One region of the Streptomyces sp. SLBN-31 genome, then DNA from elsewhere that is predicted to be linked to it. Evidence: riboswitches for the same ligand, from Rfam matches in the RefSeq annotation. Region 1 holds a riboswitch; each other region holds the start of a gene.

Region 1 (3,768 bases):
TGGCTGGACCGGCTCGGCACGGTCGCGGGCCGCGCCGACGAACTGTGCCGCTTCGCCGTCCTGTTCGGCGACCCGCAGCTCGCCCTGACCGCCGTCCAGCGCGTCCTGGAGATCACCCCCCAGGAGGTCCAGGAGATCGCCAAGGCCCGCCTGCGGCCGGACAACCGGGCGGTGCTCGTCTACGAACCCGTCTCCGGACAGGTCGCCGAGGACGTCGATCCCCCCGAAGACCCCGAGGCCGAGGCCACGGTCGAAGCCGGCGACAAGAACGAGGAGGCGGCCAAGTGAGCGAGCTCGCCACGATGGAGTTCCACCCGCAGCCCCAGGCCGGCGAGGCCAGGCCCTGGGCGTTCCCCGCGCCCACGCGCGGGGCGCTCGACAACGGCCTGACCGTGCTGCGCTGCCACCGCCCCGGACAGCAGGTCGTCGCCGTCGAGGTGCTCCTGGACGCACCTCTGGAGGCCGAGCCGGCCGGCTTCGACGGCGTCGCCACGATCATGGCGCGTGCCTTCTCCGAGGGCACCGACAAGCACTCCGCCGAGGAGTTCGCCGCCGAGCTGGAGCGCTGCGGCGCCACCCTCGACGCGCACGCCGACCACCCCGGCGTCCGCCTCAGCCTCGAAGTGCCGGCCTCCCGTCTGGCCAAGGCGCTCGGCCTGCTCGCCGACGCCCTCAGGGCGCCCGCGTTCGCCGACGGCGAGGTGGAGCGGCTGGTCCGCAACCGCCTGGACGAGATCCCGCACGAGCTGGCCAACCCCTCCCGCCGGGCGGCGAAGGAGCTCTCGAAGGAGCTGTTCCCGGCGACCTCGCGCATGTCCCGCCCGCGGCAGGGCACCGAGGAGACCGTCGAGAAGATCGACGCGGCCGCCGTACGCGCCTTCTACGACCGTCACGTCCGGCCCGCGACGGCCGCCGCGGTCGTCGTCGGCGACCTCACCGGCATCGACCTGGACGCCCTGCTCGGCGAGACCCTGGGCGCCTGGACGGGCTCCAGGGCCGAGCCCCGTCCCGTGCCGCCGGTGACCGCCGACGACACCGGGCGCGTGATCATCGTGGACCGTCCCGGGGCCGTCCAGACGCAGCTGCTCATCGGCCGCGTCGGCGCCGACCGCCACGACCGCGTGTGGCCGGCGCAGGTGCTCGGCACGTACTGCCTGGGCGGCACGCTCACCTCCCGCCTGGACCGCGTCCTGCGCGAGGAGAAGGGCTACACCTACGGTGTGCGCGCGTTCGGGCAGGTCCTCAGGTCCGCCGCGGACGGCACGGGCGCGTCGATGCTCGCCATCAGCGGCTCCGTCGACACCCCGAACACCGGCCCGGCGCTCGACGACCTCTGGAGGGTGCTGCGCACGCTCGCCGAGGGCGGCCTCACCGACGCCGAGGTCGACGTCGCCGTGCAGAACCTGGTGGGCGTGGCACCGCTGAAGTACGAGACCGCGGCGGCTGTCGCGAGCACCCTGGCCGACCAGGTCGAGCAGCACCTGCCCGACGACTACCAGGCGACGCTGTATCAGCAGCTGGCCGCGACCGGCACGGTGGAGGCCACCGCGGCGGTCGTGAACGCGTTCCCGGTGGACCGTCTGGTGACCGTCCTCGTCGGTGACGCGGCGCAGATCAAGGAGCCGGTGGAGGCGCTCGGCATCGGTGAAGTGACCGTGGTTTCCGCCGAGTAGCGGCACGCGCGCGTGGAGGGCCCTGGTGACTGACCTGTCACCAGGGCCCTCCTATGTCCGAATTGGCGCGGAATTGAAGGAGAGATGCCCGTCTGCCCTGTGGGATGCGCTACAAAAGCCGCGATCCGTTTGGGGATTGAAAGGCGGCCCGCTTAGCGTCATCCGGGCTGTTCGTCAGGCAGTGCGCCGCACCCGCGGCACCGGACAGTCATCGCCGAATCCCCGTACGGCGCGAGCCAGGGGAGCCGGGGACCCACCGCAGTCCCTGGGGTGAATCGGACGCCCGCGCGAGTCGCGAGGGGGTCCGTAGGAGACCTTCCTGCTCCGAACCCGTCAGCTAACCCGGTAGGCGAGAGGGAAGGAAAGGACCAGCCTGTACATGGCGTTCATGTGCGCCACCGGGAAGCACCGTCGTCCCAGCCGGATCAAGCGTTCCACCGCCCAGGTCGCCGGAGTCGCGGCCCTCGCCACCACCGGTGTGATCGGTGCTCTCGCGGCCCCCGCGCTCGCCGCCGACAACTCCGTCGACGCCGTCGAGCAGACCGGCTTCACCCCCGTCATCATGATCGGCGACTCGATCGCCGAGAAGATCGACGCGCAGGCCGAGGCCCAGAAGCAGGCCGCCGAGGAGGCCGCTCGCAAGCAGGCCGCCGAGGAGGCCGCGCGCAAGAAGGCCGAGGCGCTCGCCAAGAAGGAGCGCGAGGCCAAGGAGCGCGCCGCCCGTGAGGCCGAGCGCAAGCGCCTGAACTCCTTCGTCGCGCCCATCTCCAACTCGTACGTCTCCACCGGCTACAAGGCCAGCAGCTCCCTGTGGTCCTCCGGCAGCCACACCGGCATCGACTTCCACGCCGCGAGCGGCACGTCCGTCCACGCGGTCGGCTACGGCACGGTCGTCCAGACCGGCTGGGGCGGGGCGTACGGCAACCAGATCGTGATCAGGATGAACGACGGGACGTACACCCAGTACGGCCACCTGTCGTCCATCGGCGTCTCGGTCGGCCAGAAGGTCGTCACCGGCCAGCAGATCGGTCTCTCCGGTTCCACCGGCAACACCACCGGACCGCACCTGCACTTCGAGGCCCGTACGACCCCCGAGTACGGCTCGGACATCGACCCCGTCGCGTACCTGCGCTCGCACGGCGTGAACGTCTAGCGACGCGTCACCGGACTCCGAGGACCCCGGCTCTCCGAGCCGGGGTTTTCGTCGTTTCTGTCGCCCCCGTGTCCAAAAAATATCCATGGATTCCGGCCCGCCGTCGGAAATTCCGGCTCATTGCAATAGAGTCGCTGGACACAACGTCAATCATCGACGTTTCACGGGGATTAAGACGGAGGTCGGTCATGCGTATTCCGGCGCACTCGGTGTGCACGGCCATCCGGGACGACATCGTGGCGGGTGTCTACGAGCGTGGTGGCCGTCTCACCGAGGAACTCCTCGCCCGCCGTTACGGCGTCTCGCGCGTCCCCGTCCGCGAGGCCCTGCGCACCCTGGAGGCCGAGGGCTTCGTGGTGACCCGCCGGCACGCGGGCGCGTGCGTGGCGGAACCGACCGAGCAGGAGGCCGCCGACCTGCTGGAGATGCGCATGCTGCTGGAGCCGCTGGGTGCCTCCCGGGCCGCCCAGCGACGCACCGAGGCCCACCTCAAGGTCCTGCGCGGCCTGGTCAGGCTGGGCCAGGAGCGGGCCAGGAGGGGCGGCAGCGAGGATCTGCGCTCCCTGGGCGGCTGGTTCCACGAGACGCTCGCCCAGGCCTCCGGCAGCCCCGCCCTGACCTCGATGCTGACCCAGCTGCGCCACAAGATCGCCTGGATGTACGCGGTGGACGCGCCGGCCAACCCCGTGGAGTCCTGGGCGGAGCACGGCGCGATCGTCGACGCCGTGGCCCGGGGCGACGCCGAACGCGCGCGGGCGATCACAAGCCTGCACACCGAGCGCTCGACCGCCGCGCACCGGCTGCGGTTCGGCGGCGGGAACGGTGTGAGGAACTCGCAACATCCCGTAAACATGTCGAGCCTGCGGCATTAACACGAGCGCCGTATACAAAGAGCAGGGAATTCGAGGGGGCTATTTCATGCTGTCCGCCGTCGTGAATTCC
Region 2 (3,768 bases), on a different contig from region 1:
GCCGGCTCAGACTGGTGGAGAGCCGCCGTATCGAGGACGTGGTGCTGATGCGCTACGAGCCCACCGCACCCGGCACGGGCCCGGTCCCGTCCGCCGCCGACCACCACTGGCTGCGGCTGGCCTGCGCGCTGGCGGCCCAGTGCCCGCCCTCACGGACGGCCTTCAGCGTCGGGGCGCTCGTCGTCTCCGCCGACGGCACGGAACTCGCCCGCGGCCATTCGCGCGAGGCCGGCGACCCCACGGTGCACGCCGAGGAGGCGGCGCTCGCGAAGATCGATCCGGCCGATCCGCGGCTGGCGGACGCGACCGTCTACAGCAGCCTGGAGCCCTGCGCGCGGCGCGCGTCCCGGCCGAAGCCGTGTTCCCGGCTGATCCTGGAGGCCGGGGTACGGCGGGTGGTGACCGCCTGGCGCGAGCCGGACACCTTCGTCGAGGAGGCCGACGGGAACGGACTGCTGGCGGCGGCCGGGGTGGACGTCGTCCTGCTGGAGGAGCACGAGGCAGCGGCCAAGGCGCCGAACACCCATCTGCTGGGCGGCTGAGAACCCCAGGCGAAGGGGCCGGATCGAAACCCTGGTGCTGGGCGTCCCGCGGATGGCGTACACTGGAGTCACAACGACGCGGGGTGGAGCAGCTCGGTAGCTCGCTGGGCTCATAACCCAGAGGTCGCAGGTTCAAATCCTGTCCCCGCTACTGAAGGCCGAGGGCCGGAATCCGGAAACGGGTTCCGGCCCTCGGTGTTTCCCCCCATCGCCCTCACGGCTCGCCCGCCGTCCCCGCCCCGCTCTACTCGCGCGGGGGCACGATCCTCGCCAGTGGATCCGCGGCGAGTCTGGAGGGCCGTCTCTTCGCCGATCCCGCCGGGCTGATCGCCACCCTCGCCCGGGAGGTGCACCGGCACACCGGGGACGGCGCGACGGACGACATGGCGATGCTCGCCGTACGACGTCACGCCAGGTGATGGGATGGCCGCCCTCCGCATAACAACTGACGGACCGTCAGTGGTCGTGAAGATCCTGAGAAGGGGTCAACTCGCCCGTTTTTCGCCGGTCATGGACCTGTACGTCCAGCCCGGAAACGTTAATGATCAAGCCGAACTGCTTGGAATCCACACCCCGGGTCTATTAACGTACGATAACGCAGCGCGGTCGTCCCAGCCGTCACAAGAGGCGGCTCCGTGCTCACGCGCCGAATCCCGCAAGGGAACCGGGGAACCACCACCCTGGGGTGAATCGCGCGGATGCCACCGTGGACCCACGGCCGGTATACGCGCGTAGGAGACCTTCCTGCTCCGAACCCGTCAGCTAACCCGGTAGGCGAGAAGGAAGGAAAGGAGCACGCCCACGTGGCGTCCAACCCGCCTGCCCCGGCAGCGCCGTTCGTGCCGAGCACCGAGCCCTTCGGCTTCGCCCCCCGCACCGACGAGGGCCAGTGGGAGGAGTGGAATCCCACCGCGGAGTCCGTACGCCCGGTACGGGGCAAGCACCGCGTGGCCAAGCAGCGCGGCGGCGGGCTGGCCCGCAGCTCCACGGTTCTCGGCGTCGGCGTCATAGCCGCCGTCGGTGCGGGCGGCATGGCCAGCGCCAACACCGGCAAGCCCCCGGTCTCCATCTCGATGCCCGACCTGGCCTCCGTGAGCCATGTGTTCGGCGATGACGAGGCCCCGAAGGGTTCCGCCACGGCGCTCAGCAGCGTCGGCGTGACCACCGAGGACACCGCGCAGGGCGCCAGGGACGCGGGCGAGGCGCTGCGCGACCGGATCATGGCCCAGGCCGAGGCACAGCAGGTCCAGGTCGACAGCAAGGCCCAGGCGGTCACCGAGGCGTCCTTCGCCAAGCAGGTCGACGCCGCCGCGGCCAAGGCGGAGCAGGACGCCGCCGCCAAGGCCGCCGACGCCAAGCAGAAGGCCGAGGCCGAGGCCAAGAAGAAGGAAGAGCAGGCGCGGCTGGCCGAGCTGGCCAAGCAGTTCAAACTGCCGGTCGGGTCGTACACGATCACCGGCACCTTCGGCCAGGCCGGCTCCATGTGGTCCTCCGGCTACCACACGGGTCTCGACTTCGCCGCCCCCACGGGCACGCTCATCAAGGCCATCCACAGCGGCACCATCACCGAGGCCGGCTGGGCCGGATCGTACGGCTACCGCACGATCCTCACCCTCGACGACGGCACCGAGCTGTGGTTCTGCCACCAGTCGTCGATCAGCGTCAAGGTCGGCCAGAAGGTCGCCACCGGTGACGTCATCGGCCGCGTCGGCGCCACCGGCAACGTGACCGGCCCGCACCTGCACCTCGAGGTCCACCCGGACGGCCAGGCCACCGGGATCGACCCGATGACGTGGCTGCGCGGCAAGGGCCTCAACCCCTGACGGTCCGCACGTCCCCGGAACGGCTGCCTCCGATTGTTTACGGGAAGTTTGCGGCCGTTCCGGAAGACCGCTCTGCGGGGTCTTCGTTGACGTAGGACATGACTTCTCTTCGCAAGCTCGGCAACTCCGGCCTCGAGGTCTTCCCGCTCTCCCTCGGCGGCAACGTCTTCGGCTGGACGGCCGACGAGGCCACCTCCTTCGCCGTCCTGGACGCCTACACGGCGGTGGGCGGCAACTTCGTCGACACCGCCGACTCCTACTCCGCCTGGGTCGAGGGCAACAGCGGCGGCGAGTCCGAGACGATCATCGGCAGGTGGATGGCGGCGCGCGGCAACCGCGACGACGTCGTGGTCGCGACGAAGGTCAGCCAGCACCCCGAGTTCCCGGGCCTGTCGGCCGCCAACATCAAGGCCGCCGCGGAGGCCTCGCTGCGCCGCCTCGGCACCGACCGCATCGACCTCTACTACACCCACTTCGACAAGACGGAGACGCCCGTCGAGGAGATCATCGGCGCGCTGGACGAGCTGGTGCGGGCGGGCAAGGTGCGGGCGATCGCCGCGTCCAACATCTCCGCCGAGCGCCTCGCCGAGTCCCTGGAGTTCTCCGACCGAGAGGGCCTGGCCAAGTACGTCGCCCTCCAGCCGCACTACAACCTGGTCTCCCGCGACACCTACGAGGGTCCCCTGCGGGACCTCGCCTCCCGCCAGGGCCTGGCCACCGTCCCGTACTACGCCCTGGCCTCCGGCTTCCTCACCGGCAAGTACCGGCCCGGTACGACGGTCGAGGGCGCGCGGGCCGCGGGCGCCGGAAAGCACCTGCGGACCGAGCGCGGCCGGAAGGTGCTGGCGGCCCTGGACGAGGTCGCCGAGGCGCACGGCGCACCCGTCGCCACGGTCGCCCTGGCCTGGCTCGCGGCCCAACCGACGGTGGCCGCCCCGATCGCCTCGGCCCGCACCCCGGAACAGCTCCCGGCCCTGCTGGACGTGGCGAACCTGACCCTGACGGACGCGGAGATCACCCGCCTGACGGAGGCATCGGCCTGACCGGGCCGCCGGGGCGGGCCGGCGGTGCCGTGTCCTTCGCGCCTTCTACGACTGGTACGGGTTGTACGCGGGATACGGCCCTGCCGGGTACCCGGGGTGGCCGTACGCGCCGTACGTCCCGGGCATCGGCCACGGCGGTGCCATCACCGGCACCGGCGGGGCCGTCGCCCGCGCCGCGTACCCCAGCGCCGGTCCCGCGATCTCCCGCCGGTTCCACAGCTCGGCCAGCAACTCCCGCTCCCGTACGGAGAAGTCGGCGCCCGCCCGCCCCCGGCGCCCCCGGTGCCGCAGGAACGCCAGCGACGTGGCGTACGCCTCGTACTGCAGGACCGTCCGCGCGGCCGGCTTGCCGAAGTGGTG
Region 3 (3,768 bases), on a different contig from region 1:
CGGCTCGGGCGCGGGCGCCGGGCCGCGGCTCGGGCGCGGGGCCGGAGCGGCGTGCCGCGCGGGCGGCGACGCCGCGGCCGTGGTCCGAGCCGCGGCTCAGCCACCGCTCATGCCGGCCGCGTGCCGCGCGGCCTAGGAGCGGCGGCGGGGCTTTCCCCGCTTGGGGGTCTTCGACGTGCCCGCCCTCGGGCTGCGGGTCTGCGTCTTCGCCGCCGCGGGCTTGCGGCGGGGCGCCGGCTTGTCCACGGGCTTCTGCTCCGGCTGCGGCTTGCGGCCGCGGGAGCTGTTGACCGTACGGCCGCGGACGATGCCGATGAAGTCCTCCACCAGCTCGGTGGTGGCGTCCTCCGGCCAGGACAGGGCCACACTCGACTGCGGCGCGTCGGTCACCGGACGGTAGGTGAGGTCCTTGCGGTGGTGGAGACGGGCCAGGGACTGGGGCACCACCAGCAGGCCGACCCCCGCCGCGACCAGCTCCACGGCGTCCTCGGTCGTCGCCGGGCGCTCGAAGGCGGGCTCGCCGGGCGGGGCGTCCCAGTCGAGGACGTCGTCGAGGGGGTGGAAGACCACCTCGTCGGCCAGGTCGGCGAGGGTGATCTCCTCCGCGGCCGTGATCACGTGGTCCTTGGGCACGACGGCCACGGTCGTCTCGGTGTAGAGGGGGATGGCGCTGAAGTGCGTCCGGTCCACCGGGAGCCGCACCAGCCCCGCGTCGGCCTCGCCGGCCCGCAGCACGTCCGGGGCCTCGGCGGCCGCCACGGGCCGGAGGGCCAGCGGGATGCCGGGCAGGCGCTCGTTCCAGATCCGCACCCACTTGGCGGGCGTCGTCCCCGGGACGTACGCGAGCCGGAACGTCTGGGATGCCTCCGTGCCTGTCACCCCGCCAGGTTACCGGCCGTGGTCGGAGGCGTCGTACGCGCTCGATACCCTGGACCTCATGAGTTCGCACCAGACCGCCCAGACGATGAAGCCCGCCACCGCTGCGAAGAAGCTGGGTGTGTACCTCGAGGCCACCCCCGCAGAGTTCCGTGAGGGTGTCGTCTCGCGCGCCCAGCTCGACGAGCTCCAGGCGAATCCGCCCGAGTGGCTGCGCGAGCTGCGGGCCAACGGCCCGCACCCCCGTCCGGTGGTCGCGGCGAAGCTGGGCGTCTCCATCTCGGGTCTCGCGCGCGGCGGGGTCACCGAGGCCCTCACCACCGAGGAGATCGAGGCCCTGAAGCAGGAGCAGCCCGAGTGGCTGGTCAAGGAGCGCGCGACGCAGTCGGAGGTCCGCAAGGAGGGCGCGCGGATCAAGAAGCGCGACGCCGAGCGGGCGGCGGGCGAGGATCAGGCTCCGCGTTCCTGACGCCCTGCGGACGGAGGAGCGTTCGGTGACTTTCCGTCACCGGATGCGCGCCCTCCGTCCATCGTCGAGGTATCTGACGGTGTGTCACGACGAAGGTCACAAAAGCGTATCGGACATTCCGGCCGTCAACCTTCACACGAGCCGCACAAGTTGGCTAGCTTGGCCTCAGGCCGCTCGTGTCACTCCGGCGAACCCCGCCGGGAAGAGCGGCCTCCGCCGAATCCGGTGCGCCCTCGTGGCGGCCGGAACCGGGGACCCAACCGATTCATGGGGTGAATCGGCCCAACTGCGCTTCGGGGCAAGGGCCGTAGGGCATGCCTTCCGGAATTGACCGCCCGAACCCGACAGCTAACTCGGTAGGCGGAGTACGGAAGGAGTACGGCCCCCATGGCGCCGGAACGATCGTCGCGTGCCGGAGGCTTCGGCCTCCCCGGTGTGCGCAACTCCGCCCTCGCGACGGCCGCCCTCACCTCGGTGGCCCTGTTCTCGCAGACGGCCGACGCCTCGCCCCAGCCGGGCGACGAAGCACCCAGCCGGGAAGACGTCCAGCAGCGCGTGAGCAGCCTGTACGACCGTGCCGAGGACGACACCGGGCAGATCAACCTGACCCGCGTGCAGAACGCGCGCGGCACCGGCGAGCGTGGCGGTCAGCCGCGCAGGGGCTCGGACCCCGACCTGGACAACGTCACCCGGCAGTGGTTCGACATGGCACGGGCGTCCATCGGGCCGACCGTCCCGGCGATCCTCCCGTCCGACCGCACCCCGGCCAGGCGGCCCGCCGCCGGCCGGCCCGCGCGTCCGGTGGAGGCTCGTGCGCCTCGTGAGCTGCAGGCCCCCGCCCGGGCCGTACCCGAGCTGCCCGCCGCCGGGCCGCGGCGCCCGGTGGCCGAACTGCCCGCCGGCCCGACGGCGGCGCTCCCCGCGGTGCCCCAGCCCCGCCAGGAAGCGGCCGCCCCGGCTCCGGCGGAGTCGAGGCAGACCTCGCTGCGCAGGTCAAAGCAGGAGAGCCAGCGCAAGGTCGCTGCGGCCAGCGACCTGCTGTACCGGCACGTGGCCCGACAGACCTCCGCCCCGCGTCCCGCCGTCGCCCCGCAGCCGGACCGGAGCACCTGGCAGGCGGCCCCGCAGGGCGCCGCCCCCGCGGTGATCGAGGCCACGCCCGCGCAGCCCAGCTGGGCGGCCCAGGTCCAGCAGGCGGACACGGCACGCACGATGAACGACTCCGCACCGGCCCAGCCCGACTGGACGCCCCAACCCCAGCAGCCCGCCACCACAGGCACGAGCACCGCGGCCGCTCCGGCACAGCCGGGTTGGGACACGGGCGCACAGCAACTCGTCGCCCAGACGATGACCCCGTCCGCCCCCGCGCAACCCGGCTGGGACACCGGCGCACAGCAACTCATCGCGCAGACCATGACCCCGTCCGCCCCCGCGCAACCCGGCTGGGACACCGGCGCACAGCAACTCATCGCCCAGACGATGACCCCGTCCGCCCCCGCGCAACCCGGCTGGGACACCGGCGCACAGCAACTCATCGCCCAGACGATGTCCCCCTCCGCGCCGGCCCAGCCGAGCTGGGCGATGCCCGCCCAGCAGACGGCCACCGCGGGCACGAGCGCTGCAGCAGCCCCGGCACAGCCGGGCTGGGACACGGGCGCACAGCAACTCGTCGCCCAGACGATGACGCCGGCCGCTCCGGCACAGCCCGGCTGGGACACCGGCGCACAGCAGATCATCGCTGCGGCGGCGCCGCAGGCGGACTGGCGGGATCCGGTTGCGCAGGAGCAGGCTCGGCGGAGGGCCGACGAGGCTCGGCGGCTGCGGGAGCCGTCGGTTCTGGACACCGGCGTGCCGGTGGTCGAGGACTGGCGGGCACCGCAACCGACCGTCCTGGAGACGGGCGTACCGGCCGTCGAGACGTCCACCGGCACGAAGGCCGACCGCGCCGTGGAGTTCGCCCGCGCGCAGATCGGCAGGCCGTGCCTGTGGGGTGCCGTCGGCCCGGAGTCGTACGACAACGCGGGGCTCACCCAGGCCGCCTGGAAGGCCGCCGGTGTCGCGCTGCCTCGCAGCACGCACGAGCAGTCGAGCGCCGGCACGGTGATCCCCCTCGCCGAGAGCCGCCCCGGTGACCTGATCTTCTTCCACGACAACTTCAGCCATGTGGGTCTCTACACGGGCAACGGTCTGATGATCCACGCCCCCGGTCCGGGCTCCGTCATCCGCGAGGAGTCGATCCACAACGCCGGGGAGGCGGCGATCCGTATCGCGGTGCGACCGGCCTGACGCGACGACACCGGTGAGCCGGGGGCGGGCCGCCGGCTCGCGTCCCTGACGTACGGTCCGCAAGCGCATCGAGAAGACCTACCGCAAACTGGGCACACGCGACCGAGTCAGCACGGTCCTGCGTGCCCGGCGTCTCG
Region 4 (3,768 bases), 1.0 Mb from region 1:
CCTCGGGTGACAGCGCGCCCTTCGCCGTGACGTGGTCACCGGACGACTCGCCGCGCAGTCGGCGCCCTATCCACGGCACCAGGTACTCGCGTGCCCACTGCACGTTGTCCCGCCGCACCTCCAGCGTGCCCCGCGGCGGCAGCGGCGGCCAGGGCTGGTCGGGATCGGCCGGGATCTCCAGGCCGAGGACCTGCCCGGCGCGCAGCGCCACGCGCGTGTGGCCCTCGGGCGAGAGGTGGAGCCGGTCGCCGTCCCAGGCCCTGCGGTCCTGGACCGACTTCAGCGACCACAGGTCGAGCACGGGGCAGCCGTACCGGTCGGCGATCGCCCGTACGTGCCCGTTGTAGGTGGCGATCTTGCCGCGCAGGTGCTTCAGCACGGGCACTCCACGGGTGTCGAATCCGGTCGTCACCATGACGGTGCCGGCGGCCTGCGTGAGGCGGGCGACCGCCCGCTCGAAACGCTCGGCCACCTCGTCGGGATCGGTGCCCGGCCGGATGATGTCGTTGCCGCCCGCGCAGAAGGAGACCAGGTCCGGGGCCAGCTCGATGGCCTGTGGTAGCTGGTCCGCCACGATCTGGTCGAGCAGTTTGCCGCGCACGGCGAGGTTCGTGTAGCTGAAGTCGCCCTCGGGACGCCGGTCGGCGAGGAGCACCGCGAAGCGGTCCGCCCATCCGACGAAGGCCCCGTCGGGACCGGGGTCGCCGACGCCCTCGGTGAAGCTGTCCCCCACCGCGACGTACGACCCGATCACTGATCTGCTGTCACTCTTCGAATCGTCTGCCACAGCCGTCATGATTCACCTTCGAATGTGACCTACGCGACCGTAGGCGGGACTTGACGGACGGTGAGATAAGCCACTCCTAAAGTGTTGACCAAGGTCGGAATAACCCTTCGGTCGGCACTGTTGTCGGCTCAACCGTCAGACACACCGAAGGCCGGACCCGGGGATCGAGGTCCGGCCTTCGGCAGCGTGTCGGGCGGCGTGGCGGCGGGGGGTCAGCCGACGGCGACGCCCTTGGAGCGGAGGTAGGCGACCGGGTCCACGTCGGAGCCGTAGTTCGGCGTGGTCCGGATCTCGAAGTGCAGGTGCGGGCCGGTGACGTTGCCGGTGGCGCCGGACAGGCCGACCTGCTGGCCCGGGCTCACGCTCTGGCCGGCCGAGACGGAGAGCTGCGACAGGTGCGCGTACTGGGCGTAGTAGCCGTCGGCGAGCCTGATGACGACCTGGTTGCCGTAGGCGCCGCCCCAGCCGGCGGAGACGACCGTGCCCGCGCCGACGGCCTTGAGGGAGGTGCCGGTGGGGACGACGAAGTCGACGCCGGTGTGGTAGCCGCTGGACCACATGCTGCCGGCCACGTGGTAGCCGGTGCCGACGGCCGCGCCCGAGACGGGGAGCTGGAAGCCGGTGGTGGCGGTGGTGGTCGCGGTGGCGCTGCGGGTGGCGCTGCGGGTGGTGGCCTTACCGGAGGAGGACGAGCGCTCCTTCGTCGAGCTCGGGCCCTGCGCGGACGAGGACTTGGCCGTGGAGGACTTGGGGGTGTTCGTCGCGGCCTTCTTGCCGATCGTGAGCTTCAGACCGGGGTGGATGAGCGACGGGTCGTCGCCGACGGCGGTGCGGTTGTCGGCGTAGAGCTTGTGCCAGCCACCGCTGACGTGCTGCTCCTCGGCGATCTTCGAAAGGTAGTCACCGGACCGCACCGAATAGACGTGGACCGCCTTTTCCGAGGCGGAGTTCTTCTTTTCGGTCGCCTTCTTCGCGGTATTCGGAAGGGACTGCACGGCCTTTTCCGAAACCGACTGGGAAGCGGACTGGGCGGGGGCCGCGTGGGCGCCGGTGGCACCCATCAACGGGAGGGCGAGCGCGGCGCCGCCGGTTCCGGCGACGGCGATGGAGCGGGTGAAGCGCTGGGACTTGGGTCGGCGGTGCTTACCCTTCGCGGGCATGGCGAATTCCTCTCCGGCGCCTGCGAGGTGAGCTGTCGGGTGCGGGCTGGAGATGCCCGGCCGCGCGCTGGTCGCGGCTGTACCCCTAGCCGTTCCGGAGACCGGAACAGGCGTTGTACCTGTGGGTCCCCCGCTCCTGCCGTACACGGGTGAGTTGGTGCGGGCTCCGGGCGGCGGCAGGATTGGGCGTCCGTCCGGATTGGTGTGGAACGTAAGCGACGAGGACGCGAAGGGACAAGCGACGGTTCCCCGTGCATCCGTTTCCCTTGATCCTCCATGGAAATCCACGGTCACTCTCCGTGAATTTTCGCTTCTTCCCACTCTTCAATTCGCAGGAAGGGCGGATTGATTACGTGAGCATGACGAGGTACGCACCGTCACGGGTATGACGCTGCTCACGTGACACTGCTCCAGCTCCGTTTGTCACAGCGCGAGTTGGAATGAAGCCCAATCAACGCAGCAATTCGGACAGAAGAGTCAGATGCGGCGCAGGCGGAGAACTGCCGCATCAAGGTCGCCCCGCAGTCCGGTACGCAATCCGTGATGGAGCAATACGGCACCTCGATGCACTTCGCCCGTTTCGAGGCATTCGTACGACGCTGTCGGGTCGAGGGCACGCAGCCGCAGGGCCGGCACGGGCTCGCCGTAGCTCTGCGCCTGCAACCAGGCGAGGACGACGCTCTGGTCCCCGCGCGCGTACTGCACCGCGCTGAGCCCGCCCGTCGGCGGCCGGAGGCGGTGCAGCTCACCGTGCTGGACGAGCGGCCGGATCTCCTTGTAGAGGCTCACCCAGTCGCGGGCCTCGGTCAGCTCCTCCTCGGTCCACTGTGTGAGGTCCCCGCCCACCCCGAGCACTCCGGCCATGGCGCTGACGAACCGGAAGCGAAGCGAGCTGACGCGCCCGTTGAGCTGGGTGTTGGGGCTGTCGGTGACCCAGGCGGCCATGACGCGCGCGGGGTGGATCTGGCTGAAGCCGTGCTGGATGGCGAGCCGGTCGAGGGGATCGGTGTTGTCCGAGGTCCACACCTGGTCCGTACGGCTCATGATCCCGAGGTCGATCCGCCCGCCGCCGCCCGAGCAGGACTCGAAGACGACACCGGGGTGGGCCTCCCGCAGCCGGTCCAGCAGGGCGTACAGGGCGCGGACGTGGTCGACCCACAGTCGCTGCGGGTAGGCGTCACCGGGCCAGCCGGCGTCCGTGAAGCAGCGGTTGAAGTCCCACTTCACGTAGTCGATCGGGGCGCTGGACAGGAGTGCGTCGAGCCGCTCCCAGAGGTACTCCTGGACGTCCTCGCGGGCCAGGTTCAGCACGAGCTGGTTGCGCAGCTCCGTCCGCCTGCGTCCGGGCTGGAACTGGACCCAGTCGGGGTGGGCGCGGTACAGGTCGCTGTCCGGGTTGACCATCTCGGGTTCGACCCAGATGCCGAACTGCATGCCGAGGGCGTGCACGTAGTCGGCGAGCGGCGCCAGACCCTTGGGGAAGCGGTCGGGGTTGGGCGTCCAGTCGCCGAGCCCGGCCCGGTCGCTGGTGCGCTTGCCGAACCAGCCGTCGTCGACGACGAACAGCTCCACGCCGATCGCCGCGGCCCGCCGTGCGAGGGCCCCCTGCTGTTCCTCGGAGATGTCGAACTCCGTGGCCTCCCAGGAGTTGAACAGCACGGGCCGGTCCTGGTCCGCGTCGGGGACGACGTACGCGCGCTGGTAGGCGTGCCAGGCCCGGCTCGCCCCGCCGAAGCCGCCGTCGCTCCACAGCCCGGCGAAGACGGGGGTGGTGTACGACTCCCCCGCCGCCAGGTTCAGCAGTCCGGAGTCGTCGTATCC

What was found. Region 1 has a riboswitch for cyclic di-AMP ahead of FBY22_RS06575 (M23 family metallopeptidase). Riboswitches for the same ligand answer to the same signal wherever they lie in the genome.
Positions count from the first base shown of each region.
Region 2: linked by a shared signal. The riboswitch ahead of FBY22_RS39895 (M23 family metallopeptidase) and the one ahead of FBY22_RS06575 (M23 family metallopeptidase) in region 1 are both predicted to bind cyclic di-AMP.
Region 3: linked by a shared signal. The riboswitch ahead of FBY22_RS45380 (C40 family peptidase) and the one ahead of FBY22_RS06575 (M23 family metallopeptidase) in region 1 are both predicted to bind cyclic di-AMP.
Region 4: linked by a shared signal. The riboswitch ahead of FBY22_RS11030 (peptidoglycan DD-metalloendopeptidase family protein) and the one ahead of FBY22_RS06575 (M23 family metallopeptidase) in region 1 are both predicted to bind cyclic di-AMP.

Region 1 covers NZ_VFNC01000001.1:1,413,489-1,417,256, forward strand. Annotated here, with positions in the region: gene FBY22_RS06565 (pitrilysin family protein) at 1-288, shown strand, start outside; gene FBY22_RS06570 (pitrilysin family protein) at 285-1,673, shown strand; cyclic di-AMP (ydaO/yuaA leader) riboswitch at 1,876-2,040, shown strand; gene FBY22_RS06575 (M23 family metallopeptidase) at 2,053-2,826, shown strand; gene FBY22_RS06580 (GntR family transcriptional regulator) at 3,015-3,698, shown strand.
Region 2 covers NZ_VFNC01000003.1:513,665-517,432, reverse strand. Annotated here, with positions in the region: gene FBY22_RS39905 (dihydrofolate reductase family protein) at 1-542, shown strand, start outside; tRNA gene FBY22_RS39900 (tRNA-Met) at 620-693, shown strand; cyclic di-AMP (ydaO/yuaA leader) riboswitch at 1,177-1,334, shown strand; gene FBY22_RS39895 (M23 family metallopeptidase) at 1,346-2,365, shown strand; gene FBY22_RS39890 (aldo/keto reductase) at 2,464-3,408, shown strand; gene FBY22_RS39885 (PrsW family intramembrane metalloprotease) at 3,454-3,768, opposite strand, start outside.
Region 3 covers NZ_VFNC01000002.1:1,263,639-1,267,406, forward strand. Annotated here, with positions in the region: gene FBY22_RS25750 (LysR family substrate-binding domain-containing protein) at 133-879, opposite strand; gene FBY22_RS25755 (DUF5997 family protein) at 938-1,345, shown strand; cyclic di-AMP (ydaO/yuaA leader) riboswitch at 1,550-1,724, shown strand; gene FBY22_RS45380 (C40 family peptidase) at 1,733-3,631, shown strand.
Region 4 covers NZ_VFNC01000001.1:2,417,378-2,421,145, reverse strand. Annotated here, with positions in the region: gene FBY22_RS11035 (SGNH/GDSL hydrolase family protein) at 1-754, opposite strand, end outside; gene FBY22_RS11030 (peptidoglycan DD-metalloendopeptidase family protein) at 1,000-1,947, opposite strand; cyclic di-AMP (ydaO/yuaA leader) riboswitch at 1,952-2,117, opposite strand; gene FBY22_RS11025 (alpha-galactosidase) at 2,425-3,768, opposite strand, start outside.